2 regions of the Pseudomonas sp. ArH3a genome follow, and region 2 is predicted to be linked to the other one. Evidence: predicted binding sites of a transcription regulator. Region 2 holds the regulator's gene; the other holds the start of a gene.
What was found. The regulator sigma-54, encoded in region 2, starts transcription at its own class of promoters, with help from an activator protein. The targets are predictions, from matches to a motif close to ANTGGCATNNANNTTGCTNT.
Positions count from the first base shown of each region.

Region 1 (14,879 bases), 2.7 Mb from region 2:
TGCGCCGGCATCAGCAGGCGGTTGTTGTCGACCCGCGCGGCGGAAATCAGCGTGGTAACGTCCGAGGCCAGGCGCTGCTCGATGGAATCCTGCAGCGCCAGGCTGAACGCACCTTGCATCGCGGGCAATAAGCCCAGCATAAACAGCACGGCCAGGGTGGTGGCCGCCAGCATCAAGCGCACACGTAACGAGCGTATCAACGGCAGCGCTCATTAAACAGGTAACCCAGGCCGCGCACGGTGTCGATCGGCTTGAACCCGGCCGGGCCTTCCAGCTTGCGGCGCAGGCGCCCGACCAGCACTTCGATCACATTCGGATCACGCTCGTCGTCATCGGGGTAGAGCTGTTCCATCAAACGGTCCTTGGCGACAACTTGCTGATGGTGACGCATCAGGTATTCGAGAATCCGATACTCATAGGCGGTCAGCGCCAAAGGCTGCTCATCCAGGGACGCCTGCTTACGATTGAGGTCCAGCAGCAAGGGCCCGGCGACGATGGTCGACTGGGTGAACCCGCTGGAGCGGCGCAGCAAAGCGTTCATGCGCGCTTCCAGCTCTTCGAACTGGAACGGCTTGACCACGTAGTCATCGGCGCCGGCCGCCAAGCCTTCGACCTTGTCCTGCCAGTTGCCGCGCGCGGTGAGGATCAGGATCGGAAAGGTCTTGGCCTGGCTGCGCAGTTGGCGGATCAGGTCCAGGCCGCCCATGCCGGGCAGGCCCAGGTCGATGATGGCCAAGTCATGGTTGAACTGCCCGGTCTGGTACAGGGCTTCCTCGGCATTGGCCACGGCCTCGACCACGTGCCCGCTGTCGGTCAGGCGGGTGAACAGGTGATGACGCAACAGCGCCTCATCTTCCACGACCAGCAATTTCATAAGGCTCTCCAAGGCAATTCAACTGTCCGACAGGGGGATATCATAGCGGCCCTGCAAGTCTTGCGGGCGCAGTTTAATGCCATTGTATTGGCTCGTCAGGTGTTCGTAGCCGGTGCGGTAGCCTGGCTGCGGACTGGTCAGCCCCAGGGACTGGCCCCACGGTGCGGCCTGGCTGCCCGCGTCTTCGAAGCTGACACGCTGGATCAGGTTGCTGGACTTCTTGGTTTTCTCGCCACCAAAGCCTGCAAAAGCGCTGTCCGAAGCCTGGACCCCGGCAGTGGCACTGAGCATGGTTAACGCCAACATCAGCTGTTTGATCGCAGTCATGGTGCTTACCTCTACGCGTTTTGGCTGTTGAAGCCAGACTACGCAAGCGCCCCTGAACTCCCCCTGAACAGGCTCTGAACCTGGCCTGAACCGTTACGGGCTATCCACTGGCGCGCCAACTGACGCAAAATACCGCGCATGACGCCCCTACCTGCTTGCTGCACCCCACTCGATGCCCATTGGCCGCTGCCCGTCCCGTTACCGGGCACGGTGTTTCTGAGCACCCGATTCGATCCAGCTTTATTAGAGGCCGGTGATTTCCAGCGCTGCGCGGTGCCGCCGCCGGCCAGCATCCAGCGTTCGGTGGCCAAGCGCCAGGCCGAGTTCCTCGCTGGCCGCCTGTGCGCCCGTGCGGCATTGCAACAACTCGACCACTTGGACTGCGTGCCGGCCATCGGCGAAGACCGTGCGCCGGTATGGCCTGGGCACATCAGCGGCTCCATCACCCATAGCACCGGGCATGCGGCGGCGATTGTCGGGCACAAGACGCAATGGCGTGGGCTGGGAATAGACTTGGAGAATGTGCTGACACTGGAACGGGCGGAACGCCTGGCCGGGGAAATTCTTACGGCTGAGGAAATGCAGCGCATGGCAAGCGTGCCGCGCGAGCAGCTCGCCTTGTTGGTGACGCTGACGTTTTCGGTCAAGGAAAGCCTGTTCAAGGCGCTCTACCCGATTGTGCAGAAGCGTTTTTACTTTGAGCATGCCGAGGTGTTGGAGTGGTCGGTGGCTGGGCATGTGCGGTTGCGGTTGCTGACCGACCTGTCGGCGCAGTGGTGCCATGGCACCGAATTAGAGGGGCAGTTTGTGGTGGATGGGGAGCAGTTGTTGAGCCTGGTGGCTATCGGCGCCTGATTTACCGCCATCGCGGGCAAGCCCGGCTGCCGCATTTGATTGGGTTCACACTTTCAAACTGTGGGAGCTGGCTTGCCTGCGATAGCGGTGTCAGGGTTTCTCCTGATCCCTGGGCCAACTCAGGCTAAAGCACGCCCCACCCAGGTTGTTGCTCTTGCTGATCAACGCCCGCCCGCCGTGCCAATAGATAATCCGCCGCACAATCGACAAGCCCAGGCCATGCCCGCCCGAGGCGCGGGTGCGGCTGTCGTCCAGGCGCAGGAACGGCGTGAAGATCCGCTCCCAGGCGCTTTCCGGCACGCCGGGGCCGTCGTCTTCCACGTCGATGCGGCAACGCACCTGGCCCACCTGATAACTGATCAACACGTGGCCCTGAGCATGGCGCATCGCATTGCTCACCAGGTTTTGCAGGGCGCGATGCAGGTAGCGCGGCTCGGCGTCGACCCAGGCGTCATCCCAATGCGCGGAAGACAAACAAACGCCGCGAGTCACCGTGACCTGCGGGCGCAGTGGTGACAATTCGCCGATCACCTGATCGAGCAGCGCGTTGAGGTCGACCCGTTGGAAACTCAGCTCCGGCGCGCCTTGCTCCAGGCGTGCGTAAGTAAGCATTTCGTCAACCAGGCCATCCAGGTCTTGAATGTCGCTGTCCATGCCGTCCATGTATTTGCGCCGCGCCTCGGGGGTGGCGGCGTCGCCGATCATCTCCAGGCCAAAGCGCAGGCGCGCCACTGGGGTGCGCAGTTCGTGGGACACCGCGCGCACCAGTTCACGCTGGATCGCCAGCAATTGCTGCAGGTGCTCGGCCATGCCATTAAAAGCAGCGGCCAGGCGCCCCACCGAGTCGGCGCCGCGCGCCGGTACGCGCACCTCCAGGTTGCCTTTGGCAATGCGCGTAGCCGCCGCTTCCAGGCCCTTGAGGCGCCGCTCGAGCTGGCGCACCAATAAATACACGATCAAGCCGATCAGGGTCAGGCTGATCAAGGCAATCAGGATCAACCACTGCGGCGGGTAAGGGTTCATTTGGTAAAGCGGGCCGATTTCCAGCACCCACGGCGTGCCGACCATGCCGGCAAACACGCGGATCGAATCGCCGCCCTTGCCCAAGGCCATCACCGTGTCGCCTTCCGCAACCCGGCGGCGCTGGTCATCGTCCATGTCGGCCTGATCCAGGGTGATCAGGTGCATGTCAAAACCAAAGCCCTTGGCCTGCTTAATGTCGGCCAGCGTTTGCGGCTGCTCGGCGACCGGGAAGCGCACCAGTTCGTCAGCCAGCAGGTAAATCGTCGCGCGGGCCAGCTGTTCGCTGATCTGCTGCACTTCGCCCGTGAGTACCAACTGCTCCGGTTCGCTGACCAGGCGCAACACGCGCGCCGCATGCGGCCCGGTCTGCTCCACCAGCACCTGGCCGCGTTGCAGGCGGTTGCGTTGGCTCAGGTCCAACTTGGCATCAGCCAGTGTGCGCAACTCCAGCGGGATACCCAGTAAGCGCTCCCACACTGCCAGCGCGCGCTGGCGTTCGATGGGGCTCATGGGTTGCAGGTTGTCGCCCATCAGCGCAAAGGTGCCGTGGGCCAAGCGCTCACGGTACTGGCCACTGCGCACCTCATTGAGCAGGTGCAAGGCCAGCACGCCGAGCAGCGCGACCAGGATCAGCGCCGCGCACATGCCGCCGTAGATGCGCAGGAAGATCGAGTTCACAGCGGCATGTCGGCAGCGGCTTCGGGGACGAACAAGTAGCCTTTGCTGCGAATGGTCTTGATCAGGCGCGGGTGGATCGGGTCGTCGCCAATTTTTGGGCGAATGCGTGAGATGCGCACATCAATGGAGCGGTCCTGGCCGTCGTAGCCGATGCCACGCAGCGCAATGAAGATTTCCTCGCGGGACAGGATGCGCCCGGCGTTCGCCACCAGCAGCCACAACAGGTCGAACTCGGCACTGGTCAGCTCGATGCCACCCTCGTGCAGCCAGGCTTCGCGCAGGGCGTTGTCCACCACCAGCGGGCCGAATTGCAGGCGGCGCTGGTTTTCCACGGCGACGGGCAACGCCGGCTCGCTGCGCCGCAGCAGGGCCTGGATACGCGCCAGCAACAAGCGCGGGCGCACGGGTTTGCACACGTAGTCGTCGGCGCCCATGTCCAGGCCCAGCACCTGGTCCATGTCGTCGGTGCGCGCGGTCAGCATCAGGATCACGCCGTCATAGCGTTCGCGTACTGAGCGGCAAATGCTCAGGCCGTCTTCGCCGGGCAGCATCAGGTCGAGGATCACCAGATCAGGCTGCTCCGCAATGATGCGCGCCGCCGCCAGGGCGCCGTCGCCCTCCACCGACACCCGCAGGCCGTTGCTCTCCAGATAATCACGGGTCAACTCGGCCAATCGCTCGTCGTCCTCGACAATCAATATTTGCCAGGCTTCTTGCTCCACGGGTGATCCTCATTGTTATAAAGGGATTGGTTGGCCAACTCGCTCACCCGCCGCACCTTATTTGTAATGTTTTGAGGGCATAACAACGCCTGTCAGTAGTCCGATTGTAGCCATGGGCCAACCCTCCAGCACAAGCCGGGAAATCCATTCGGTGATCAGGTTTTTTTGTGGTAGGGTTCGCGCCCTCAAAATTCCAATCGACTGTTTTTACCTTGGAATATTCGGTGACAAACGGCGCAATCCAGCAGTACTGCGGCCTACACGGGCGTTCCACGTTTCATACACATTTTACCCACAGCGTTATCCACAGGTAGTGCGTTGCTAAGCCCCTGAAAACGCATTATCTTGTAGCTCGGCGCTAAAAAAACCCTACATGTAGGGTTTTAAGCGAAAAACCAAACACAGATCAGACAAGAAACTCAAGTGCTTTCTTGCTCCCGTTTGGTTGAACCAAAACATTTTTTCAAAGCCCAAACCGCGCACGCGGATGGCAGCCGTTTTCCAGCCTCAACGGCAGAAAGCGGTACGGGTGTTGCAGTGTTCGAAGCGAGCAACTGTCACCCACCAGGAATACGGCGAAGGGTGCTTCAAGGCCCGAACCGAAGACTTCGGCATGGAAGCGGCGCGATGAGCTCCCTTCCTCCTGTCCCGAAGTTGTTATGCCAGGCCCAGGCCTGCTGTAAGTGCTTCAGGACGGAACGGTGGGCACCGTGATGGTGCCCAAATAAATATAGAATGTGGAGACAACCCCCCATGCAAACCGACACAACTCGCGAGAACCCGCAAGGCTCCGTGCCGCAGGCCGCTGATTCGAACCTGGATCTGTCCGCCACCGCACCGGGCCAACTGCGCGTGATCAAGCGTAACGGCACTGTCGTTCCTTACACCGATGACAAAATCACCGTCGCCATCACCAAAGCGTTTCTTGCAGTTGAAGGCGGCACCGCTGCTGCCTCGTCGCGCATCCACGACACCGTTGCCCGCCTGACTGAACAAGTCAGCGCAACCTTCAAGCGTCGCATGCCATCGGGCGGCACCATCCACATCGAAGAAATCCAGGACCAGGTTGAACTGGCCCTGATGCGTGCCGGCGAGCAGAAAGTAGCCCGCGACTACGTGATCTACCGTGACGCCCGTTCCAAAGAACGCGCCGTGCGCTCCCCGGCCGAAAAAGCTGCCGTACAAGCTCACCCGTCGATCCGCATCACCCTGGCTGACGGTACATTTGCACCGCTGGACCTGGGCCGCCTGAACACCATCATCACCGAGGCCTGCGAAGGCCTGGAAGAAGTTGACGGTGACCTGATTCAGCGCGAAACCCTGAAGAACCTGTACGACGGCGTGGCCCTGACCGACGTCAACACCGCCCTGGTGATGACCGCCCGTACCCTGGTTGAACGTGAGCCGAACTACTCGTTCGTGACCGCGCGCCTGCTGATGGACACCCTGCGTGCCGAAGGCCTGGGCTTCCTGGGCGTGGCCGACAGCGCCACTCACCACGAAATGGCCGACCTGTACGCCAAGGCCCTGCCTGCCTACATCGCCAAGGGTATCGAATTCGAATTGCTGAACCCGATCCTGGCCACTTTCGACCTGGAAAAACTCGGTAAAGCGATCAACCACGAGCGCGACCAGCAGTTCACCTACCTGGGCCTGCAAACCCTGTACGACCGTTACTTCATCCACAAGGACGGTATCCGCTTCGAACTGCCGCAAGTGTTCTTCATGCGTGTGGCCATGGGCCTGGCGATCGAAGAGAAGAACAAAGAAGACCGCGCCATCGAGTTCTACAACCTGTTGTCGTCCTTCGACTACATGTCGTCGACCCCGACCCTGTTCAACGCCGGCACCCTGCGTCCACAGCTGTCGAGCTGCTACCTGACCACCGTGCCGGATGACCTGTCGGGCATCTACCACGCGATCCACGACAACGCCATGTTGTCCAAATTCGCCGGCGGCCTGGGTAACGACTGGACCCCGGTGCGTGCACTGGGTTCGTACATCAAGGGCACCAACGGCAAGTCCCAGGGCGTTGTACCGTTCCTGAAAGTCGTCAACGACACCGCCGTTGCGGTTAACCAGGGTGGCAAGCGTAAAGGCGCTGTGTGTGCCTACCTGGAAACCTGGCACATGGACATTGAAGAGTTCATCGAGCTGCGCAAGAACACCGGTGATGATCGTCGTCGTACCCACGACATGAACACCGCCAACTGGATCCCTGACCTGTTCATGAAGCGCGTCTTCGATGACGGCCCGTGGACCCTGTTCTCGCCATCCGAAGTGCCAGACCTGCACGACCTGACCGGCAAGGCCTTCGAAGAGCGTTACGAGTACTACGAAGCGCTGTCCCAGTACCCGGGCAAGATCAAGCTGTTCAAGACCATCCAGGCCAAAGACCTGTGGCGCAAAATGCTGTCCATGCTGTTCGAAACCGGCCACCCATGGTTGACCTTCAAAGACCCGTGCAACCTGCGTAGCCCGCAGCAGCACGTCGGCGTGGTCCACAGCTCGAACCTGTGCACCGAGATCACCTTGAACACCAACAAGGACGAGATCGCCGTTTGCAACCTGGGCTCGATCAACCTGCCGAACCACATCGTCAACGGCAAGTTGGACACCGTGAAGCTTGCACGCACCGTGAACACCGCCGTTCGCATGCTCGATAACGTTATCGACATCAACTACTACTCGGTACCACAGGCGCAGAACTCCAACTTCAAGCACCGTCCGGTTGGCTTGGGCATCATGGGCTTCCAGGACGCTTTGTACCTGCAGCACATTCCTTACGGTTCGGATGCTGCGGTCGAGTTCGCCGACAAGTCCATGGAAGCGGTCAGCTACTACGCGATCCAGGCTTCCTGCGACCTGGCCGACGAGCGCGGTGCCTACGAGACGTTCCAGGGTTCACTGTGGTCCAAAGGCATCCTGCCGCTGGATTCGCAACAGATCCTGATCGAGCAACGTGGCCAGAAGTACATCGACGTTGACCTGAACGAATCCCTGGACTGGGCGCCGGTACGTGCCCGTGTGCAGAAAGGCATTCGTAACTCCAACATCATGGCCATCGCACCGACCGCGACCATCGCCAACATTACCGGCGTATCGCAGTCGATCGAACCGACCTACCAGAACCTGTATGTGAAATCGAACCTGTCGGGCGAATTCACCGTGATCAACCCGTACCTGGTTCGCGACCTGAAAGCCCGCGGCCTGTGGGACTCGGTCATGATCAACGACCTGAAGTACTACGACGGTTCGGTGCAACAGATCGAGCGCATCCCGCAAGAACTCAAAGAGCTCTACGCAACTGCCTTCGAAGTGGACACCAAGTGGATCGTTGACGCCGCCAGCCGTCGTCAGAAGTGGATCGACCAGGCTCAGTCGCTGAACCTGTACATCGCCGGCGCTTCGGGCAAGAAGCTCGACGTGACCTACCGCATGGCGTGGTACCGTGGCCTGAAAACCACTTACTACCTCCGTGCCCTGGCCGCGACCAGCACCGAGAAGTCGACCATCAACACCGGTAAGCTGAACGCAGTGTCCAGCGGCAACCACGGTGATGATTCGGTACTCGCAGCGCCAGCCGGCCCGGCACCTGTGCCAAAGGCCTGCGCGATTGATGAGCCGGATTGCGAAGCTTGCCAATAAGCTGAGCCAATCCAGGGCTTGAACGCCCTGGATTGAAAAAGCCCGATAGACCCTGATTGCATGGGGTTTATCGGGCTTTTTCGTTTCTCGCCCCTAGAGGAACGCGTACGCAATACCCTGCTTCGGCGCGCCACCTCGTCTTCCCCACAACTCCACTCGCCCATCGATGACCGCCATCGAGTGGCGATCATAGGCCACGACACCGAGCTTACCGCTCGCCAGCTCACTGCTCGAAGACTGCCGGTAAAGCCCTTTCAACCCCAGGCGATCCAACGCTTCGTGGGGCATTTCGCCGTTATTCAGGCTTTGCATCGCATGGGCAAAGCTCTTTTTCGATTCATTCGGGTTGTCGTCCAGGCCATTGCCTTCCATCTGCGCGCGCTTGGCACTCGCCGCAAACATGAAGTTGGCATCAGTCAACATCTGCGGATTATCGCCCTTGAACTGCGCATACCTGGCCGCTTGCTTCAATTCGTCCTTGGATAAATTGAGTTCGAAGCCGTCACGCATTTTCACCTGATAACCATTGGCCGTCTCTTTCACCTCCTTGAAAACGTCAGTGGGCTTCTGACCAAACTTCATCATTGCGCCCTTTATCGCTGAAACGGTGACGCAGTTACCGTCCGGCCCCTGGCTGAACCCACTCCAGATATTGTCTGGTTTTTTCCCTGGATTACTTTGATCAGGCTTGTAGTTGAAGTGCTTGGAGCCTTCGGTAACCGGCAGGTTACTCATGGGCTGGCTGGGACCAAAATTGTTTGGACTGGCCCTGCCACCGCCGCCGCCTCCGCCACCTCCGCCAGGCGATGGCGCGGGGGAAGGCGGTGATGGTGTTGGAGATGCATCATCCATTTCTGGAAACCACAACTTCATCAGGCGGCGCATATACTCCAACCAAGAAACGTCAGCCTTTTCCATCAGCTCTTTCATGATCTCTTTGAATTTTTCGTCACCCAGCTCTTCGCGCTTATCATTCAACTTGTTGCGAAGGTCTTGAGCCGTCTGGCTCTTGGATGTTTTTTCGGCATCCATCAATTCACTGAGCAGTTGCCTGACCGACTCCGTTTTGGCAGCCTTGTCATCGTTGGCCCCATACGCCGGACTTTGCCGCCCATACGTGCCGCCATAGACAGTCGCGTCGAAACCACGCGCTCCACGCGCGCTTCCCTCCCACAGTGCATAGCCCGCCATTTACTTACCCCTATAGTCGCTGGACGACGTTCGTCCGTTGGCTCATACGTGGCGAAATTGGCGTTACGCGTTCCCGCATCGGGGCAAGATGAAACAAGCAGTAAATGACTAAGTAGCGCACACAAAAAAGGCCCCTCGATCGAGGGGCCTTTTTTGTGTGCGCTGGTACTTGAGCGACGATATCAGGTCATCTGAATGATGGTCTGCATGATGGTGCTCTGGGTGGAGATGGTCTTGGCGTTCGCCTGGTAGTTGCTCTGGGCCTTGATCAGGTCCACCAGCTCGCTGGTCAGGTTGACGTTGGAGTTCTCCAGGGAGTTGGCCACGATCGAACCCAGGGTACCGGATTGCGGGGAATCGTAACCCGGCTGGCCCGACGCGAAAGTCTCTCTCCAGGTAGTGCCGCCGGCTGGCTGCAAGCCCTGCTCGTTGTTAAAGCTGGCCAGGGAGATCTGGCCGATAGCCTTGCTCTGCTGGTTACTGAAGGTGGCGAACAGCACACCGCTGCCATCGATCTTCAGGCCGGTGATCTGGCCGGTGGCGTAGCCATCGGTAACCGGTGGGTTACGGTAGCTGGCCGAGTTGTACTGGGTGACGGTGCCCATGTTAATGGCGATGCCGTCTTTGTTCGCCGTCGCATCGTTAGCCTTCCATACGCCATCGGTCACCGTGCCAGGTACCCAATCCTTGATGGTCAAGGTGTTACCGGCAACCCCCCCGGTCACGATGCTCTTGAGATTACCGGCACCATCGAAGCTCAAGGTCGACGGCACAGGCGCCGTCACGCCAGCACCAGTACCGGTAGGGGCCGAACCATCAGGATTGCGGCCATCGATCAAGGTGTAGGCCTGCCACTGGTTGGCATCGGTTTTCACCAGGTACTGCACCATCGGGTGTGCGTTGCCCTGGGAATCGTACAATGTGGTGCTGTATTGCGTGGTGAAGGTCTCGGACTTGGTTGGATCAAACGGGTTCTTGGTCTGATCGATCACCGGCGACGAGGAGTTCAGGTTACTGCTGGAGTCCACCTTGGTGGAGGCCTTCGGTGGCAGGTTCGACAGGTTCAGTTGCAGGTCGACCAGGCCGCCCTTAGTGATCTTGCCATTCTCATCCGCGGCATAACCCTGCAGACGCGAGGTGCCGGTGTTGTTGGTGATATAGCCGTCTTTGTCAGCACGGAAAGCACCACTGCGGGTGTATTCCAGCGAACCGTCGCTGCCCTTCTGTACGAAGAAGCCGCCACCCTGGATCGCCATGTCCAGAATACCGCCACTGCCGTTAACGTCGCCCTGGGTGAACTGCTGAGACACCGCCGCCAGGTTCACACCATTGCCGATGCTGTTCTGGCCGGTGCCCAGCTTGGAGGCCGCGTAGATATCCGCGAATTCCGCACGGGACGACTTGAAGCCAGTGGTCGCAACGTTGGCGATGTTGTTGCCGGTCACGTCCAGTTGTTTGTTGGCCGCATAGAGGCCGCTAAGGCCGATATTAAAAGACATGTTTCTCTCCCTCTGCCGTATTTAGCCGGCTCTATGTACCGATAGTCTGAATTTGCGACAGCTTGACGCTGCCCATGCCGCCAGCAAGGTTGAGCAGCATTTCGCCGCCGGTCTTGCTCAAAGTCACGCTGGTTACCGTGGCTGGCAGCGAAGTAGCGAGGGCAACCGAGTCGCCCTTGTCGCTCTTGGTGGTGGCATTGAAGGTGTAAGTGCCAGCAGGCGCGACCTCACCTTTGTCGTTCTTGCCATCCCAGATAAAGCTGGCATCGCCGGCACTCTGCGCACCCATGTCGAGGGTGCGTACCACGTTGCCGTCCTTGTCGGTGATCTTCACGGAGACGTTGCCCGTCGCCGCCGTCACCGCCACTGAGCCGGTCATGCTCTTGCTGGTATCAACCATGGCCTTGTCGGTCTGGGTGATGATCGAGCGCCCTACCAGCGACGACGCTTGCAGCGCTTGCGACGAACTGAAGTTGCTGGAGATCGCATTCACCGAGTCGTTCAGGGTGTTGATGCCTTCCAGGCTGCTGAACTGTGCCAGTTGCGCCACGAACGCACCGTTGTCCTGAGGCGACAGCGGGTTCTGGTTTTTGAGCTGGGTCACCAGCAGTTGCAGGAATGCGTCCTTGCCGAGCGACTGGTTACCCGTCGCGGCCTTGGAAGCAGCACCGACACCGCTGTTGTCCGTCGCAGTCTTGACCTTGGCGTTAAAAAGGTTCTGGACTGCCGTGTTGTTAGTGGTATCAACGATGGCCATTATTTGGCGCCCCTTATCACTGACCCAGGGTCAGGACCTTCTGCATCATGGTTTTGGCGGTGTTCATCATTTCCGCGTTGGTCTGGAACGAGCGGCTGGCGGAAATCATGTCGGCCATTTCCTCGACCACGTTGACGTTGGGGTAGTAGACATAACCCTTTTCGTTCGCGGCGGGATGGTTAGGCTCATAACGGGCTTCCAGGTTGCTCTGGTCTTCGACCACACCAAGCACCTGCACGCCTTGGCCCGCCGCATCCTGGTTCTGGAACAGTGAATCGCTACCGCCGCTCTGGCCACCCTGGAACATGGTGGCAAACACCGGGTGACGGGCGCGGTAGGTCTGGTCAATGCTCGAAGACACGGTCTCGGCGTTGGCGATGTTACTGGCGACGGTGTTCAGGCGCGTGGTCTGCGCGCTCATGCCACTGCCGGCAATATTGAAAACACTGGCTAAAGACATGGCTTACTCTCCACGCAGGGCTGACATCAGCCCTTTGAATTTACTGTTGAGCAGGGTGAAGCTGGCCTGGAAGTTCACCGAGTTCTCGGCGTAGGCCGATTGCTCCAGCTGGGCGTCGACGGTGTTCTGGTCGATCGATGGCTGCATCGGCGTGCGATACAGCAGCGACTCGTCGCCACTGCTCAGGCCTTGCGCTTCGATATGACGGCTATTGGTCATATTCAAGGCGAAGGTGCCGTTCTTGTTCTTGTCCTGCTGTGCGGCGAGCACGGCGGAGAAGTCCAAGTCCCGAGCTTTGTAGTTCGGGGTATCGGCGTTGGCAATGTTGTTGGCCAGGACTTCAGCACGCTGGGCGCGGAAGCCCAGGGCTTGTTCGTGGATACCGAGCGCTTTATCGAAGCTGATGCTCATGGCGGAAACCTTTAGGCTGACCTGCTTTTCGTATCTGGGTTATAGCAAGGCGCATGCCAATTCCCTTAAGGCCCGTAATTCAAGGGGTTGCGGGATGTTTGCCAGCGGCAATGCCAGAAAAGCGGCAACGGTCTTCCGCGTGGCGCCAGTAAAGCGGCAATGGCGGTTGCCGCTTTACTGGCGGCGGCAACGGTGAGAGGCGAACGTCGAGGTTGTTGAGTGACCACTTGTCTGCACTGTCATTTCTGACAGTTGCGCTGTACGTCGCCTCGAATGCCTTATTAGCAGACGTCCCACCGTGCCTGGCAGAGGTTAAAAATGTTGAACATTCCGCCTCCAAAATTTAACGAACAAGATTCAGTGGTCCCCATCCCGAATCTGAACACCCTGCTTATTCTCGGCGACAGCGCCAAGTTGACGCTCGATTTCCCCGTCCAAGCCGGCGACATGATCTATCTGACATTGAGCAGCAGCGTCCTCGGCGGCGAGTACAACCAAAGCTTTGCAGTTGCCCAAAACGCCCCCCGGCGCGAGATTCTGATACCTAAAACCTTTGTTGAAGCCAGCACGGGCACGGTTGTAAGTTTGCTGCTGCAGATAAGACGCGGACAGCTAATTACCCCCGCGCCGACCGCCAGAGTGCGTATCAACTCACTCCCCATCATCGTGCCAACTCCAACCACAATATGGGATTTCAGCAATGGCACTTTCCAGGGCTGGGTACCCCAGGGGCCTTACGCCGGCGGGTTGCTGCACGTTCTCAATTCAAGCGTGGTCGTTGACGTGCCCAACAGCCAGGCAACCCGTTCCCATATCATTACCCGTCCCGTGCAGGTGACTGCAGGGCGCACGTATGATTTCAGCTTTGATGTGATTGGAGGCGGCCCAACCTCCGATGGTTCGAGCCTATATATGACGATGAACGGTCTGCGGATAAGCACCGTCAATGTCCAGAACATTACCCAAGCCTCGCCGCAAACCGGGCGAGCAACCTTCACCGCCTCCGCCTCCGACACAGCCGGGCGGCTAGGTATTTTCAATGAGGCGGTTCCCAGCGGTGTTCATCGTCTTTCCCTGGGAAATATCCGAATGACGCTCAGGCCCTGAGTGACGACGACCAGGTGTCGTCAACACTTTGAGCGCATAAAAAACGGGAGGCCTTTGCGGGCCTCCCGTTTTTTATGCTCCAGCGCCGATCACTTGGCTTGGTAAATGATACCGGGACTGCACTGCACCATTTGGTAATGATCCGGCAGACCATTCAGTGCTTCGGATGCACCGAGGAACAGGTAACCACCGCGCTTGAGCGTACCGTGGATACGCAACAGGATGTCTTTCTTCACTTCAGCCGAGAAGTAAATCAGTACGTTGCGGCAAAACACCATGTCGAACTTGCCCAGACTGGCATAGCTATCGAGCAGGTTGAACGAGCGAAACTCCACTCGGCTCTTGATCGGCGCCTTGACCGCCCAACGCCCGGCCCCTTTCGGGTCGAAGAAACGTTGCAGGCGTTCCGGTGACAAACCACGGCCCAGGGCCAGGCTGTCGTACTCGCCGGTCTTGCAGTTGGTGAGCATGGAGCCTGACAAGTCAGTGGCGACAATTTGCGCCCCAGCCTTCAGTTGGCCCATGTTGGTGCGCTCGAACTCGTCGATGGACATCGAGATCGAGTACGGTTCCTGCCCTGAGGAACAGGCGGCCGACCAAATGCGCAGGCGCTGGCCCGGGCTGGCCTTGATGGCTTCCGGCAGCACTTTGTTCTTGAGCACTTCGAAGGGGTAGGTGTCGCGAAACCACAGGGTTTCGTTGGTGGTCATGGCATCCACCACCATTTCCTTTAGCCCGCTGCGCGGCTGGCCCTGGATGCGCTGCACCAACTCACCCAGGGACTTGATGCCCTGCTGCTCCATCAGTTTGTTGAGACGACTGGATACCAGGTACTGCTTGTTTTCACCAAGCAATATGCCACAGGCTTTTTCCAGGAAGACCCGGAACTGTTCGAAATCCAAATTACCCGTAGACACTGATACCGCCTCTAAAATCGTAAGACCGCCAGGGAAAAAGCCCCTTAGCCATGATCTGCTGCCTTGATCCGGTCGACTACCCGGGATGCCAGGTCATCAGGGCGGAATTTGGCCAGAAAGTCATCAGCACCGACCTTCTTGACCATCGCCTGATTGAATACACCCGACAACGAAGTATGCAGGATGATATGCAACTTTTGCATGCGTGGATCGTTGCGAATCTCGGCCGTGAGCGTGTAGCCATCCATTTCCGGCATCTCGATGTCGGAGATCATCATCAAGAATTCTTCTTCCGGCTTCTTGCCTTCATCCACCAGCTTACGCAGGTAATCCAAGGCCTGGCGACCATCGTTGAGGGCCACCACTTCCACACCCACGGTTTGCAGGCAACGGCTCACCTGCTTGCGCGC
Region 1 is NZ_CP080330.1:5,395,812-5,410,690, forward strand. Features, by position in the region: gene K0P33_RS24725 (ATP-binding protein) at 1-200, opposite strand, end outside; gene K0P33_RS24730 (response regulator) at 197-874, opposite strand; gene K0P33_RS24735 (hypothetical protein) at 893-1,201, opposite strand; gene K0P33_RS24740 (4'-phosphopantetheinyl transferase superfamily protein) at 1,340-2,056, shown strand; gene K0P33_RS24745 (ATP-binding protein) at 2,147-3,757, opposite strand; gene K0P33_RS24750 (response regulator) at 3,754-4,479, opposite strand; gene K0P33_RS24755 (ribonucleoside-diphosphate reductase subunit alpha) at 5,233-8,127, shown strand; gene K0P33_RS24760 (hypothetical protein) at 8,221-9,159, opposite strand; gene flgE (flagellar hook protein FlgE) at 9,501-10,817, opposite strand; gene flgD (flagellar hook assembly protein FlgD) at 10,849-11,574, opposite strand; gene flgC (flagellar basal body rod protein FlgC) at 11,591-12,034, opposite strand; gene flgB (flagellar basal body rod protein FlgB) at 12,038-12,445, opposite strand; gene K0P33_RS24785 (hypothetical protein) at 12,764-13,552, shown strand; gene cheR (protein-glutamate O-methyltransferase CheR) at 13,642-14,469, opposite strand; gene K0P33_RS24795 (chemotaxis protein CheV) at 14,514-14,879, opposite strand, start outside.
Region 1: a site for sigma-54 is predicted at 12,487-12,506, ahead of flgB (flagellar basal body rod protein FlgB). Genes of this name have one in related genera too.

Region 2 (14,879 bases):
CATTGCCGTTGCCGCCTAAGGACCAACCGAACGCCAAATCCAACGCCTGCTCGCTCTTGATCGATGATCGGGGTGAAATCGTCGCCCGTTACGACAAACTGCACCTGTTCGATGTCGACGTGGCGGATGCTCGAGGTCGTTATCGCGAATCCGACGACTATGCTTTCGGTGGCAATGTTGTCGTGGCGGACACGCCGGTGGGGCGCTTGGGCCTGACGGTATGCTACGACTTGCGGTTCCCCGAGTTGTACAGCGAATTGCGTGCGGCGGGGGCTGAATTGATTACCGCGCCCTCGGCCTTTACGGCGGTGACCGGCGCTGCACATTGGGATGTGCTGATTCGTGCGCGAGCCATCGAAACCCAGTGCTACCTGCTGGCAGCCGCCCAAGGCGGCGTACACCCAGGCCCACGGGAAACCTTTGGCCACGCAGCAATTGTCGACCCTTGGGGGCGCGTGCTGACACAACAGGATCAAGGCGAAGCGGTGTTGTTGGCCGAACGCGATAGCAGTGAACAGGCGTCGATACGGGCGCGCATGCCGGTGGTCAACCATCGGCGCTTTTTCTCGCAGGGCGCGCAGCGGCCTGCTTCGGAACGATGAATTTAAGGCCAAACCTATGAGCGAGTTGTTGTCCTCAGTCAGTGAACACCTCCTGGCACCCGGTGGCGTGACCATCGAAAGCTTGCAAACCGTGCTCGGCGATCTGGCCGGGCCAGGCATCGACGCGGCCGACCTGTATTTCCAAGGGCAGATTTCCGAGTCTTGGGCCCTCGAAGACGGCATCGTCAAGGAAGGCAGCTTCAACCTTGATCAAGGTGTGGGCGTGCGCGCGCAATCTGGTGAGAAGACCGGGTTTGCCTACAGCAACGCCATTACCCTTGAAGCCCTGGGCCTGGCGGCGCGTGCGGCACGCTCGATCTCCCGCGCCGGCCAGAACGGCACGGTGCAGGCATTCAGCACCCAGGATGTGGCTCAGTTGTACGCGCCGGATAACCCTCTGGAAGTGATCAGCCGTGCGGAAAAGGTCGACTTGCTCAAGCGTATCGATGCGGCCACCCGTGCCCTCGACCCGCGTATCCAGCAAGTCACCGTGAGCATGGCCGGTGTGTGGGAGCGCATTCTTGTGGCGTCCACCGACGGCGGGTTGGCGGCGGATGTACGGCCGCTGGTGCGGTTCAATGTCAGTGTGATCGTCGAGCAGAACGGTCGCCGCGAGCGCGGTGGCCATGGCGGCGGCGGGCGCACCGACTACCGTTATTTCCTCACTGAAGACCGCGCCATGGGCTACGCCCGCGAAGCGCTGCGCCAGGCACTGGTCAACCTTGAAGCCATTCCGGCGCCAGCCGGTACCTTGCCGGTGGTACTGGGCTCGGGCTGGTCTGGGGTTTTGCTGCACGAAGCGGTGGGCCACGGCCTGGAAGGCGACTTCAACCGCAAGGGCAGTTCCGCCTACAGCGGGCGCATGGGCGAGATGGTCGCGTCCAAGCTGTGCACCATTGTCGATGACGGCACCCTGGCCGGTCGTCGTGGTTCGCTGAGCATCGACGACGAAGGCACGCCGACCGAGTGCACCACGCTGATTGAAAACGGTGTGCTCAAGGGTTACATGCAAGACAAGCTCAACGCCCGCCTGATGGGCGTGGCGCGTACTGGTAACGGCCGCCGCGAGTCCTACGCGCACCTGCCGATGCCGCGTATGACTAACACCTACATGCTCGGTGGCGAAAGCGACCCGGCGGAAATCATCGCCTCGGTAAAACGCGGGATCTACTGCGCCAACCTCGGCGGCGGCCAAGTGGACATCACCAGCGGCAAATTTGTGTTCTCCACCAGCGAGGCGTACCTGATCGAAGACGGCAAGATTACCGCGCCGGTCAAAGGGGCAACGTTGATTGGTAACGGGCCGGAAGCCATGAGCAAGGTGTCGATGGTCGGTAACGACCTGTCGCTGGACAGCGGCGTGGGCACGTGCGGTAAAGATGGGCAGTCGGTGCCGGTCGGCGTTGGTCAGCCAACCTTGAAGATTGATGCGATCACCGTGGGTGGCACGGGGTCGTAAAAGGTGGAGCTTCGGGTGGCGCAGAACGCCACCCGGGGAAGAGGATCAGCGCAGGCCGCGTTGAGTCTCGTCCAGCTCACGGATGTACTTGAAAATTTTACGGCTGGTGGCCGGAGCCTTGTTTTGCGCCAGTTCGTGCTGGGCCTGACGGATCAGGGAGCGCAGTTGCTGGCGGTCCGCGTCCGGGTAGTCCAACACGAACTTCTCCAATACAGCGTCATCGCCCGAAATCAGGCGGTCACGCCAACGTTCCAGGTTGTGGAAACGTTCGTTGTATTGGCGAGTGGAGGCATCGAGTTGATCGAGCAGGGTCAGAATGGCGTCAGTGTCCTGATCGCGCATCAGTTTGCCGATAAACATGATGTGCCGTTTACGCGCGATATTCGCGGTGTGCTTAGGTGCATCAGCCAGGGCCCGGCGCATTTCGTCGGTCAGTGGCAGTTTTGCAACCAAGTCAGGCTTGAGCGTTGTAAGGCGCTCGCCAAGGTCAACCAGAGCATGCAGCTCGCGTTTGACCTGGGTTTTGCTTTTCTCCCCATCGAGGGAGTCGTCGTAAGAATCAACCATGGTGGCAGTCCGCAAAGAAACGCCGCCATGATAACCAGTCGGGGGCCGCTTGTCCGGCCCGGTCGCTCGATGGCCTTAACCGAAAGCAGAATTTGAGTGGAGAAAACCATGAGTGCAGCCCAAAGCGTCGGTCCGCAAGCGTTACCGGCACTGCAGGAACAAGTCGAGCAGATCCTTGCCGAGGCCAAGCGCCAGGGGGCCAGCGCCTGTGAAGTGGCGGTGTCGCTGGAGCAGGGGTTGTCGACGTCGGTGCGCCAGCGGGAAGTGGAAACCGTCGAATTCAATCGCGACCAGGGTTTTGGTATCACCTTGTATGTAGGGCAGCGCAAGGGCTCGGCGAGTACGTCGGCCAGCGGGCCCGAAGCGATTCGCGAGACGGTCGCCGCTGCGTTGGCGATTGCCAAGCACACCTCCGAAGATGAAAGCTCAGGCTTGGCTGACAAGGCACTGATGGCCAAGGACTTGAAGGATTTCGATCTGTTTCACACTTGGGACATCACGCCTGAACAGGCTATCGAGCAGGCGCTGATCTGCGAAGCGGCAGCGTTTGATGCTGATCCTCGCATCAAGAATGCTGACGGCACCACCTTGAGTACCCATCAGGGCTGCCGCGTGTATGGCAACAGCCACGGGTTTATCGGTGGTTACGCCTCCACTCGCCATAGCCTGAGCTGCGTGATGATTGCCGAGGCCGATGGCCAGATGCAGCGTGATTACTGGTATGACGTGAGCCGCCAAGGCGAATTGCTGGCTGACCCGGTCAGCATTGGCCAGCGCGCAGCCCAGCGTGCGGCGAGCCGCCTGGGCGCGCGCCCGGTACCGACCTGTGAAGTGCCGGTGCTGTTTTCGGCAGAGCTGGCCGGCGGGTTGTTCGGCAGCTTCCTGGGCGCGATTTCCGGCGGCAACCTCTACCGCAAGTCTTCGTTCCTTGAGGGCGCAATCGGCCAGAAACTGTTTCCTGAGTGGCTGACCATTGATGAGCGCCCGCACCTGATGCGCGCCATGGGCAGTTCGGCGTTCGACGGTGATGGCCTGGCCACTTATGCCAAACCGTTTGTCGAAAAGGGCGAGTTGGTCTCCTACGTTCTCGGTACTTACGCTGGCCGCAAGCTTGGCCTGCCAAGCACCGCCAACGCCGGTGGCGTGCACAACCTGTTCGTGACCCATGGCGACGAAGACCAGGCGGCGTTGCTGCGTCGTATGGGCCGTGGCCTGCTGGTGACCGAACTGATGGGCAGTGGCCTGAATATGGTCACCGGTGATTATTCCCGCGGCGCGGCGGGTTTCTGGGTAGAAAACGGCGAAATTCAATTCGCCGTGCAGGAAGTCACCATCGCCGGCAACATGCGCGACATGTTCAAGCAGATCGTTGCCGTGGGTAACGACCTGGAACTGCGCAGCAACATTCGCACCGGTTCGGTGTTGATCGAGCGGATGACTGTCGCCGGCAGCTAATCACTCTCGCGCTCAAAAAAAGGCACGCCATCGTACAGATGGCGTGCCTTTTTTTATGGCCGAGTCACAGGTGGATTAACGTGCTGTACTTGTTTTGATTCTCAATATCATTTAATAATAAATATCATTATCGAATGAGTGTGGATCATGAGTTCTGTCCTGCATGAGGATCCGTACCTGGAAAGCTGGCGCTGGATGAGTCGTCAGATTCGCTGCGGCCTCGATCCCAATGAACCTCGCCTGATCGAACATTACCTCAATGAGGGTCGGTACCTGGCGTGTTGCACCGCGACCCATCCGTGGACGATCGCCGAAACCTCATTGCGCCTGCTGATCGACACCGCCCGCGATATCGCCTTGCCCTGGCATTGGCGCTCCATGTGCCTGGACCAGGCGTGGCGCCCGCTGCGCGACCTGGAAAACCTCTCCCACTGTGCCTGCCGCCTTAAGCGCTGGCAGGCCTTTGCCTGGCAATTGGCGACCTGCGAATTGCTGCCTTCCATTTCTGTTTCTGACCTGGTGCAAGGATCTTCCGATGAGTAACACCCGTATCGAACGCGACAGCATGGGCGAACTGCAAGTACCGGCCGAGGCCTTGTATGGCGCACAAACCCAGCGCGCGGTGAACAACTTTCCGATCAGCAACCAACGCATGCCGGCGCAATTCATCCGCGCCCTGATCCTGGCCAAAGCCGCTGCGGCCAAGGCCAACGTCGACCTAAAGCAGATCAGCGAAGGGCAGGGCAAAGCCATTGTCGATGCCGCCCAGGGCTTGCTGGAGGGCGATTACATGCCGCACTTCCCGGTGGATATCTTCCAGACCGGCTCCGGCACCAGCTCCAACATGAACGCCAACGAAGTGATTGCGACCCTGGCCACACGTTTGTTGGGCGAGGCGGTCAACCCTAACGACCACGTGAACTGCGGCCAAAGCAGCAACGACATCATTCCCACCACCATCCACGTCAGTGCCGCCTTGGTGCTGCATGAGCAAACGCTGCCGGCGCTGTTGCACTTGGTGCAGGTGATCGAGCAAAAGGCCGAGCAAGTGCATCCGTTCATCAAGACCGGCCGCACCCACTTGATGGACGCCATGCCGGTGCGCATGAGCCAGGTGCTCAACGGCTGGGCGCAGCAGCTCAAGGCCAATATCGGTCACTTGCAGGACTTGCTGCCGAGCTTGCAGGCCCTGGCTCAGGGCGGCACGGCGGTCGGCACCGGGATCAACGCACACCCGGAATTCGCCGCGCGTTTCAGCCAGCAACTGAGCAACCTGACTGGCGTGAAATTCACCCCGGGCAGGAACCTGTTCGCATTGATCGGCTCCCAGGACACAGCCGTTGCCGTGTCCGGCCAGTTGAAAGCCACCGCCGTCTCGCTGATGAAAATCGCCAATGACCTGCGCTGGATGAACTCCGGACCGCTCGCAGGCCTGGGTGAAATCGAGCTGGAAGGCCTGCAACCGGGCTCTTCGATCATGCCGGGCAAGGTCAACCCGGTGATCCCGGAAGCCACTGCCATGGTCGCGGCCCAAGTGATCGGCAATGACACGGTGATTACTGTCGCGGGGCAATCCGGCAACTTCGAGCTGAACGTGATGCTGCCGATCATCGCCCAAAACCTGCTCAGCAGCCTTGAACTGCTGGCCAATTCGAGCCGCTTGCTGGCCGACAAGGCCATCGCCAGCTTCAAGGTCAACGAAGCCAAGCTCAAGGAAGCGCTGTCGCGCAACCCAATCCTGGTCACCGCACTCAACCCGATCATTGGTTACCAAAAAGCCGCTGAAATCGCCAAGAAGGCCTATCAGCAAGGCCGTCCGGTAATTGATGTCGCTCTCGAGCACACTGACTTGTCACGTAGCCAACTGGAGATCCTGCTGGATCCGGAAAAGCTTACGGCGGGCGGCGTGTAATCACCGACTCTGCTTTGGAGGCTCACCATGGAGCACTGGAAACGCACGATCGAACGGGCCAATCGCTGCTTTATGCAGGGCGAACTGGTCGACGCTCGCGAGGCCTATTTGCAAGCCCTGGCCCTGGCTCAAGTGTTATTCGAGCGTTGGGCGGATGCCGACGAAGCAGTGGCGGCTTGCGTCATTTCCCATCACAACCTGGCGGACCTGCACCTGCGCCTGAACCAGCCTGAGGAAAGCGCGGAGTACCTGTGTGCTATCCACCAGCGCCTGCTGCAGACCCTGCAGGACCCGCGCCTGAGCCGGCAATTGCGCGAGGCGGCGCTGCGCCAGAGCAGCAAGACCTACGTCGAACTGTTGAACTTCATCAGCGATCACGGCGAGTACCCGCGAACCCATCGCTTGTTGGGTGGCGCTGCGGTGCAAACGGATGCGTCGATCCGCAACAGTCCTTATTACGGAGCACATTGATATGTCCTACACCTTGCCTGCCCTGCCTTACGCCTACGATGCCCTGGAGCCGCACATCGATGCGCAAACCATGGAAATCCACTACACCAAGCATCACCAGACCTACATCAACAACCTGAATGCGGCGGTTGAGGGCACTGAGTTTGCGGGCTGGCCGGTTGAGAAGTTGGTGTCCAGCGTCCAGCAGTTGCCGGAAAAACTGCGTGCCGCAGTGATCAACCAAGGTGGCGGCCACGCTAACCACTCGCTGTTCTGGGCGGTGATGTCGCCCAAAGGCGGCGGCAAACCTGAGGGCGTGCTGGGCAAAGCGATCGAGGAACAGTTGGGTGGTTTCGACAGTTTCAAGGAAGCCTTCACCAAGGCTGCCCTGACGCGTTTCGGCAGTGGTTGGGCCTGGCTGAGCGTTACCCCACAAAAGACCCTGGTGGTCGAAAGCAGCGGCAACCAGGACAGCCCGCTGATGAACGGCAATACGCCGATCCTCGGTCTGGACGTCTGGGAGCACGCCTACTACCTGCTCTACCAGAACCGTCGTCCGGAATACATCAACGCCTTCTACAGCGTGATCAATTGGCCGGAAGTCGCCGCACGCTACCAGGCCGCCTTGGCCTGATATTGACCCTATAACACGACCTAAGGCCGACTATGGGCACTGAAATACTGGCGATCAGCAGCGGACGAATGTTTCGTTATGCGTTTGGCTCACTGCTGCTATTGGCAGGTACTGCATTGCTGGTGGCCCACGGGCTGGCCTGGCTGGACCTTGAACCGCGCATCCTGCGTGCCTTGCAGGGCGGGTCGATCTGCGCGCTCGGCACGGCGCTGGGCGCGGTGCCGGTGCTGGTGATTCGTCGGATGCCGGTAGCGCTCAGCGATACATTGTTGGGCTTTGGTGCTGGAGTGATGTTGGCAGCAACTGCCTTTTCGCTGATCGTGCCGGGTATCACTGCCGCTGAAGGCCTGGGGCTTTCGCCCTGGGGCGCCAGCGGCTTGATCAGCTTTGGGATCATGCTGGGAGCGTTCGGGCTGTACCTGGTCGACCGCAAGGTCTCCGGCGCCAGCCCGGAAATGCTGGTGGGCACGCCGGATAAACCGGTGATCCCACCCCGCATCTGGCTGTTTGTGTTCGCCATCATTGCCCACAACATTCCGGAAGGCATGGCGGTGGGCGTCTCTGCCGGTGGCGGCATGCCGGATGCCGATAGCCTGGCCATGGGCATTGCCCTGCAGGACGTGCCGGAAGGTTTGGTGATTGCGCTGGTCTTGGCCGGGGCCGGGATGTCGCGGGTCAAAGCGTTCCTGATCGGCGCCGCGTCAGGGTTGGTAGAGCCGGTATTCGCTGTGTTGTGCGCGTGGCTGGTGAGCCTGGCAGAAGTTTTGTTACCGCTGGGCCTCGCGCTTGCGGCTGGTGCGATGTTGCTGGTGGTGACTCACGAAGTGATCCCCGAATCGCGCCGCAATGGTCACGAAAAGCTTGCCAGCTTGGGGTTGTGCATCGGGTTCTGTTTAATGATGGTGATGGATACAGCTCTGGGGTGAGGCTGTTGCAGCCTCACATCCCTCTCAAAGGGTGGATTTACTCACCCTCGTCGAAGTAGTTGTTGATCAGCGCCACCAAGGCATCCATCGCTTCCTGTTCCTGCTCGCCTTGCGTCTTCAGGTGAATCTTGGTGCCCTTGCCGGCGGCCAGCATCATCATCGACATGATGCTCTTGCCGTTGACCATGGACTCCGGCGTGCGCCCGGCGTAGATCTCGCAAGGAAATTGTCCGGCAACGCCGACGAATTTAGCGGAAGCGCGAGCGTGCAGGCCCAGCTTGTTGATGATTTCAATTTCCAGAGCGGGCATCGCGGGGTGGTCCTTTCAGCTAAGGTCGCGGTGGCGAACCTGGACGTTCTTGAGGGTTTGCTGCAGCACCTGGCCCAGGCGTTCGGTCAGGTAGACGGAGCGATGGTGGCCGCCGGTACAGCCAATGGCAATGGTGACATAGGCCCGATTGCTCGCAGCAAAGCGCGGCAACCATTTGAGCAGGTAGCTGGAGATGTCTTGGAACATCTCCTCTACATCCGGCTGCGCGGCCAGGTATTCGGCTACAGGCTGATCCAGCCCCGACTGTTCGCGCAGTTCTGGCTTCCAATAAGGGTTAGGCAGGCAACGCACATCAAAGACCAGGTCGGCGTCCACCGGCATGCCGCGCTTGAAGCCAAACGACTCGACCAGAAAAGCGGTACCGGGCTCCGGCTGGTTCAGCAGGCGCAGCTTGATGGCATCCCGCAATTGATACAGGTTCAGGCTGGTGGTGTTGATCTTGAGGTCGGCGAGGTCAATGATCGGGCCGAGCAGCGTGGTCTCGTCCTCAATGGCTTCGGCCAGGGAGCGATGCGGGCTGCTGAGGGGGTGGCGTCGGCGGGTCTCGGAAAAGCGCTTGAGCAGCGTTTCTTCGTCCGCATCCAAGTAGAGCACATCGCAATGAATGTGCTTGGCGCGCACTTCCTCGAGCAATTGCGGGAATCGCTCAAGGTGGCTGGGCAGGTTGCGGGCGTCAATCGAAACGGCAACCAGGGGTTGTGCCAATTCAGTGTGGATCAGCGCGCGCTCCGCCAGTTCAGGCAGCAGGCCCGCAGGCAGGTTGTCGATGCAATAGAAGCCGTTGTCCTCAAGAACGTTGAGGGCAGTGCTTTTACCCGAGCCGGAACGGCCGCTGACGATGATCAAACGCATGATTACTGCCCGCTTTGTTCATCCAGGACAACCTGATAGAGCGCCTCGTTGGTGCTGGCACTGCGCAGTTTGTCGCGTACTTCCTTGCGGTCGAGCATGCTGGCGATCTGCCGGAGCAGTTCCAGGTGTGCATCGGTGGCGGCTTGCGGGACCAGCAGAACGAACAGCAGGTCGACCGGTGCGCCGTCGATGGCGTCGAAATCAATTGGTGCATCGAGGTGCAGCAGGGCGCTCACTGGGGCTTCACAGCCTTGCAGGCGGCAGTGAGGAATCGCGATACCGTTGCCAAAACCGGTTGAACCGAGTTTTTCACGGGCGATAAGTGCCTCATACACAGCTTGCGTATCCAGTTCGGGCACTTCGCGGCCGATCAGGTTGGCAATTTGTTCTAGGGCGCGCTTTTTACTGCCGCCCGGCACGTTCACGAGGGAACGGCCGGGGGTCAGGATGGTTTCAAGTCGGATCATGGGTGGGGAGTGTTAGCGGCCTGTGCCCTGAAGAAGGCTCTGCTGCTTTTCCTTATGCTTTTTGATTTGGCGATCCAGCTTGTCGGTCAGGTCGTCAATGGCGGCATACATATCTGAATGCTCAGCATTGGCGACGACTTCCCCGCCGGGTATACGCAAGGTGGCTTCGATTTTCTGCTTCAGCTTTTCGACAGTCATGATGACTTGCACATTGGTGATCTTGTCGAAATGCCCCTCAATTCTTTTGAGCTTTTCGCCTATATAGGCGCGCAGCGGTTCGGTCACTTCCAGTTGGTGTCCACTGATATTGACTTGCATACAGCTTCTCCTTCGTTGCCAGTGCATAAAGCGGCGGGTAGGAATACCCGCCACTGGAACGCTATGGCCCGCCCGTCACATCAAACGCTTACGCTCGCTGGAAGGCGCGATCCCGAGGGACTCGCGGTACTTGGCGACGGTTCGACGGGCGACCTGAATGCCTTGTGCCTCCAGTAAACCAGCGATCTTGCTGTCACTCAACGGCTTTTTCTGATTTTCCGCGGCAACCAGTTTTTTGATGATCGCGCGGATCGCCGTGGACGAGCATTCGCCGCCTTCGGAGGTGCTGACGTGGCTGGAGAAAAAGTATTTCAACTCATAAATACCCCGTGGGGTATGCATGAATTTTTGCGTGGTCACCCGGGAAATCGTCGATTCGTGCATGCCCACCGCCTCAGCGATGTCGTGCAGCACCAGCGGTTTCATGGCCTCGTCGCCATATTCCAGGAAGCCGCGCTGGTGCTCGACGATCTGGGTGGCCACTTTCATCAGGGTTTCGTTGCGGCTCTGCAGGCTCTTGATGAACCAGCGCGCTTCCTGCAACTGGTTGCGCATGAAGGTGTTGTCGGCGCTGGTGTCGGCGCGGCGCACAAAGCCTGCGTATTGCGGGTTGACGCGCAGGCGCGGCACCGATTCCTGGTTCAATTCCACCAGCCAGCGCTCGTTGTCCTTGCGCACGATCACGTCGGGAACCACGTATTCGGCTTCGCTGGACTCGATCTGCGAGCCCGGGCGAGGGTTGAGGCTCTGTACCAGCTCAATGACCTGGCGCAGGTCGTCTTCCTTGAGCTTCATGCGGCGCATCAGCTGGCTGTAGTCGCGGCTGCCCAGCAGGTCGATGTAGTCGGTGACCAGGCGCTGGGCCTCAGCGAGCCAAGGGGTCTTGGCCGGCAGTTGGCGCAGTTGCAGCAGCAGGCACTCGCTGAGCGTGCGAGCGCCGATACCGGCGGGCTCGAATTGTTGGATGCGGTGCAGGACGGCTTCGATTTCGTCCAGTTCAATGTCCAGTTCAGGGTCGAAGGCCTCGAGGATTTCATCAAGGGTTTCGTCCAGGTAGCCCTGGTTATTGATGCAGTCGATCAGGGTGACGGCGATCAGGCGATCGGTGTCCGACATCGGCGCGAGGTTCAGTTGCCACAACAAATGGCTTTGCAGGCTCTCGCCGACGGACGTACGGGTGGTGAAATCCCACTCGTCATCATCATTGCTCGGCAGGCTGCTGGCGCTGGTCTGGTAGACGTCTTCCCACGCGGTGTCCACGGGAAGCTCGTTGGGAATGCGCTCGTTCCATTCGCCTTCCTCAAGGTTATCCACCGTCGGGGCGGTTTCCTGATAAGAGGGTTCCTGCACGTCGGCGTTGGGTTTTTGCTCGATGTTGTCGGCCAGCGGGTCTGCATTATCGAAGTCGTCGCCTTCTTCCTGGCGTTCGAGCATCGGATTGGACTCCAGGGCCTCCTGGATTTCCTGTTGCAGGTCCAGGGTCGACAATTGGAGCAGGCGGATGGCCTGTTGCAGCTGCGGTGTCATCGTCAGCTGCTGGCCCATTCTCAGGACTAGCGATGGTTTCATGGCAGGGGCTTAACACCTTATTCGCCGGCGCAATGCGCCATCCACGACAGGGCGCGTGAGCGCCAAACATAAGCAAATTATATGCCTGATATCGGGGGCTTTGCCTAGAGCGCGGTAACAATAAAAAAAACGAGGTTTTTATTGACTCCCGCGCGCCTTGGCGAATGGCCAGACACCACAGTGCTTACAGGCGGAACTCATGGCCCAGGTACACTTCCTTGACCAGTTCGTTGGCCAGGATAGTGGCGGAATCGCCTTCGGCGATCAGCTGGCCATCGTTGACGATATAAGCTGTTTCACAGATATCGAGGGTCTCACGGACGTTGTGGTCGGTGATCAATACGCCGATACCCTTGGCCTTGAGGTGATAGATGATCTGTTTGATGTCGCCGACCGAGATCGGGTCGACGCCGGCAAACGGCTCGTCCAGCAGGATGAACTTAGGCGCAGTGGCCAGGGCGCGGGCGATTTCCACACGGCGACGCTCACCACCGGACAAGCTCATGCCGAGGTTGTCGCGAATGTGGTTGATATGGAACTCCTGCAGCAGGCTTTCCAGCTCCTTGCGGCGGCCATCACGGTCGAGTTCCTTGCGGGTCTCAAGGATCGCCATGATGTTGTCGGCCACTGACAGTTTGCGGAAGATCGACGCTTCCTGGGGAAGATAGCCGATACCTGCGCGTGCACGACCGTGCATGGGCTGATGGCTGACGTCCAAGTCGTCGATCAGTACACGCCCTTGATCCGCCTGAACCAGCCCGACGATCATATAGAAGCATGTGGTCTTGCCGGCACCGTTCGGGCCAAGCAAGCCGACGATCTGGCCACTGTCGATCGACAGGCTCACGTCGCGTACGACCTGACGGCTTTTATAGGCCTTGGCCAGATGCTGGGCTTTCAGGGTTGCCATTCGTTAGTTCGCCTTCTTCGCGTCAGCTTTCTGCTTCGGCTGGATAACCATGTCGATACGCGGGCGAGGTGCGGTGACCTTGCTGCCATTGGCGCGGCCGGCCTGAGCGATCTGCTTCACGGTGTCATAGGTGATTTTTTCACCTTCCGTGGTGTTGCCATCGGTGCTGACCACTTTGGCCTGATCGATCAGGACAATGCGGTTCTGCTGGGCGTGGTACTGGATGGTCTTGCCGTAGCCCTTCATCGGGGCGGTATCGGCGGGCGCCTGCTTCTGTTCGAAATAGGCCAGGTTGCCCACCGACGTCACCACGTCAATATCGCCGGCCGGGGTACGCGTGAGCGTCACCGTGTTGCCGGTGATTTTCATCGAGCCTTGGGTGATGATCACGCCGCCGGTGTAGGTGGCCACACCTTGTTTGTCATCCAGCTGCGCATCGTCAGCCTGAATGTGGATCGGTTGCTGGCTATCGTTCGGCAGAGCCCAGGCGCTCACGCTTCCCAGTGCTGCGCCCAGACCGAGCAAAATAGGGAGGGTTTTAACGAGCCTCATACTGTCCTCTTACGTTCGATAGCAGGTGTATCCTGCTTTCTTTCAAATACGCTTTCATTCCCTTGCCAGTCGATACACCGCCAGCGCCGTCGATTCTAACGTCTTGCTCGGTCTGCGCATATTGCTGTTGTGGGAAAACGGTCATGCGACTGCTGGTAATGATGGTGTCGCGGTTCTTATCGTCGGTGCGTGCAACGCGGACCGAGTCGATCAGTTCTACCTGGGTGCCACCCTTGTTCACCTCACCGCGCTTGCTGGTGACATGCCATGGGAACTCGGTACCGCGGTAGAGGTTCAGGTCGGGGTTGGTCAGTAGGCTGACGTCCGTGGCCTTGAGGTTTTCGACTTTATCGGCGGTCATTTCGTACTGAACCTTGCCGTCAGGCAGGAACTGTATGGTGTGGGCGTTGATGGCGTAATAGGCGATAGCGCTCTCGTCGACGGCCACTACAGGCTTGTCGAGAAAGCGCTCCGGGCTGATATTCCAGTAGCCCACCGCCAGGAACAGCGCGGCGATCACCCCGAATAACAGAAATTTGCGAATCTTTTTGCTCAGCATAAAAAGCTCTATAGGTAGGCGGCGTGGGCCGCTTCAAGACTGCCCTGGGCACGCAGGATCAACTCGCAGAACTCGCGGGCAGCACCTTCACCGCCACGTGCGGTAGTGATGCCATGGGCGTGTTCGCGCACAAATGCCGCGGCGTTCGCGACGGCCATGCCCAGGCCTACCCGGCGAATGACCGGCAGGTCAGGCAGATCATCGCCCAGGTAGGCGACCTGCTCATAGCTTAGGTTGAGCTGTCCAAGAAGCTCGTCCAGAACCACCAGTTTATCCTCGCGGCCCTGATACAGGTAAGGAATCCCCAGGTTTTGTGCGCGGCGTTCCACAACCGGTGTTTTTCGACCGCTGATAATCGCCGTTTGCACGCCCGCAGCCATCAACATCTTGATGCCTTGGCCATCGAGGGTATTGAACGTCTTGAACTCGCTGCCGTCTTCGAGAAAGTACAGGCGGCCATCGGTCAGTACGCCGTCGACGTCGAAAATCGCCAGTTTGATGTTTTTACCGCGTTGCAACAGGTCGCTGGACATTTACATCACTCCCGCACGCAGCAAGTCGTGCATGTTCAGGGCGCCGACCGCGTGATCGTCACCGTCGACGACCACCAGCGCAAGAATCTTGTGGTCTTCCATGATCTTCAGCGCTTCGGCCGCCAGCATTTCAGGGCGTGCGGTCTTGCCGCGTGGGGTCATGACTTCGTCGATCGTAGCCGTTTGAATGTCGAGGTTACGGTCCAGGGTACGGCGCAAGTCGCCGTCAGTGAACACCCCGGCCAGGCGGCCATCGGATTCCAGGATGACTGTCATGCCCAGGCGCTTGAGGGTCATTTCCATCAGGGCGTCCTTAAGCAGGGTACCGCGCGGGACGTGAGGCAATTCATCACCGGAGTGCATGACGTTTTCGACTTTCAGCAGCAGGCGGCGGCCCAAGGCGCCACCCGGGTGGGAAAATGCGAAATCCTCGGCGGTAAACCCGCGTGACTCCAGCAGCGCCACTGCCAAGGCATCGCCCATCACCAGCGCTGCGGTGGTGGAGGAGGTCGGTGCCAGGTTCAGCGGGCAGGCTTCGTGGTCCACGTGAACATTCAGGTTGACCTCGGCGGCCTTGGCCAGCGTCGAGTCCGGGTTGCCGGTAATGCTGATCATCTGGATGCCCAGGCGTTTGATCAGTGGCAGCAGGGTCACGATTTCATTAGTGCTGCCGGAGTTCGACAGCGCCAGGATAATGTCATCCTTGGTGATCATGCCCATGTCGCCGTGGCTGGCCTCGGCCGGGTGCACGAAAAAAGCCGTGGTCCCGGTGCTTGCCAAGGT
Region 2 is NZ_CP080330.1:1,320,633-1,335,511, forward strand. Features, by position in the region: gene K0P33_RS05930 (carbon-nitrogen hydrolase family protein) at 1-602, shown strand, start outside; gene tldD (metalloprotease TldD) at 619-2,061, shown strand; gene yjgA (ribosome biogenesis factor YjgA) at 2,107-2,628, opposite strand; gene pmbA (metalloprotease PmbA) at 2,737-4,083, shown strand; gene K0P33_RS05950 (FagA protein) at 4,231-4,626, shown strand; gene K0P33_RS05955 (class II fumarate hydratase) at 4,619-5,995, shown strand; gene K0P33_RS05960 (hypothetical protein) at 6,023-6,466, shown strand; gene K0P33_RS05965 (superoxide dismutase) at 6,468-7,079, shown strand; gene K0P33_RS05970 (ZIP family metal transporter) at 7,112-8,005, shown strand; gene K0P33_RS05975 (HPr family phosphocarrier protein) at 8,043-8,315, opposite strand; gene rapZ (RNase adapter RapZ) at 8,331-9,188, opposite strand; gene ptsN (PTS IIA-like nitrogen regulatory protein PtsN) at 9,191-9,655, opposite strand; gene raiA (ribosome-associated translation inhibitor RaiA) at 9,668-9,973, opposite strand; gene K0P33_RS05995 (RNA polymerase factor sigma-54) at 10,049-11,542, opposite strand; gene lptB (LPS export ABC transporter ATP-binding protein) at 11,727-12,452, opposite strand; gene lptA (lipopolysaccharide transport periplasmic protein LptA) at 12,456-13,004, opposite strand; gene lptC (LPS export ABC transporter periplasmic protein LptC) at 12,991-13,563, opposite strand; gene K0P33_RS06015 (HAD family hydrolase) at 13,572-14,096, opposite strand; gene K0P33_RS06020 (KpsF/GutQ family sugar-phosphate isomerase) at 14,097-14,879, opposite strand, start outside.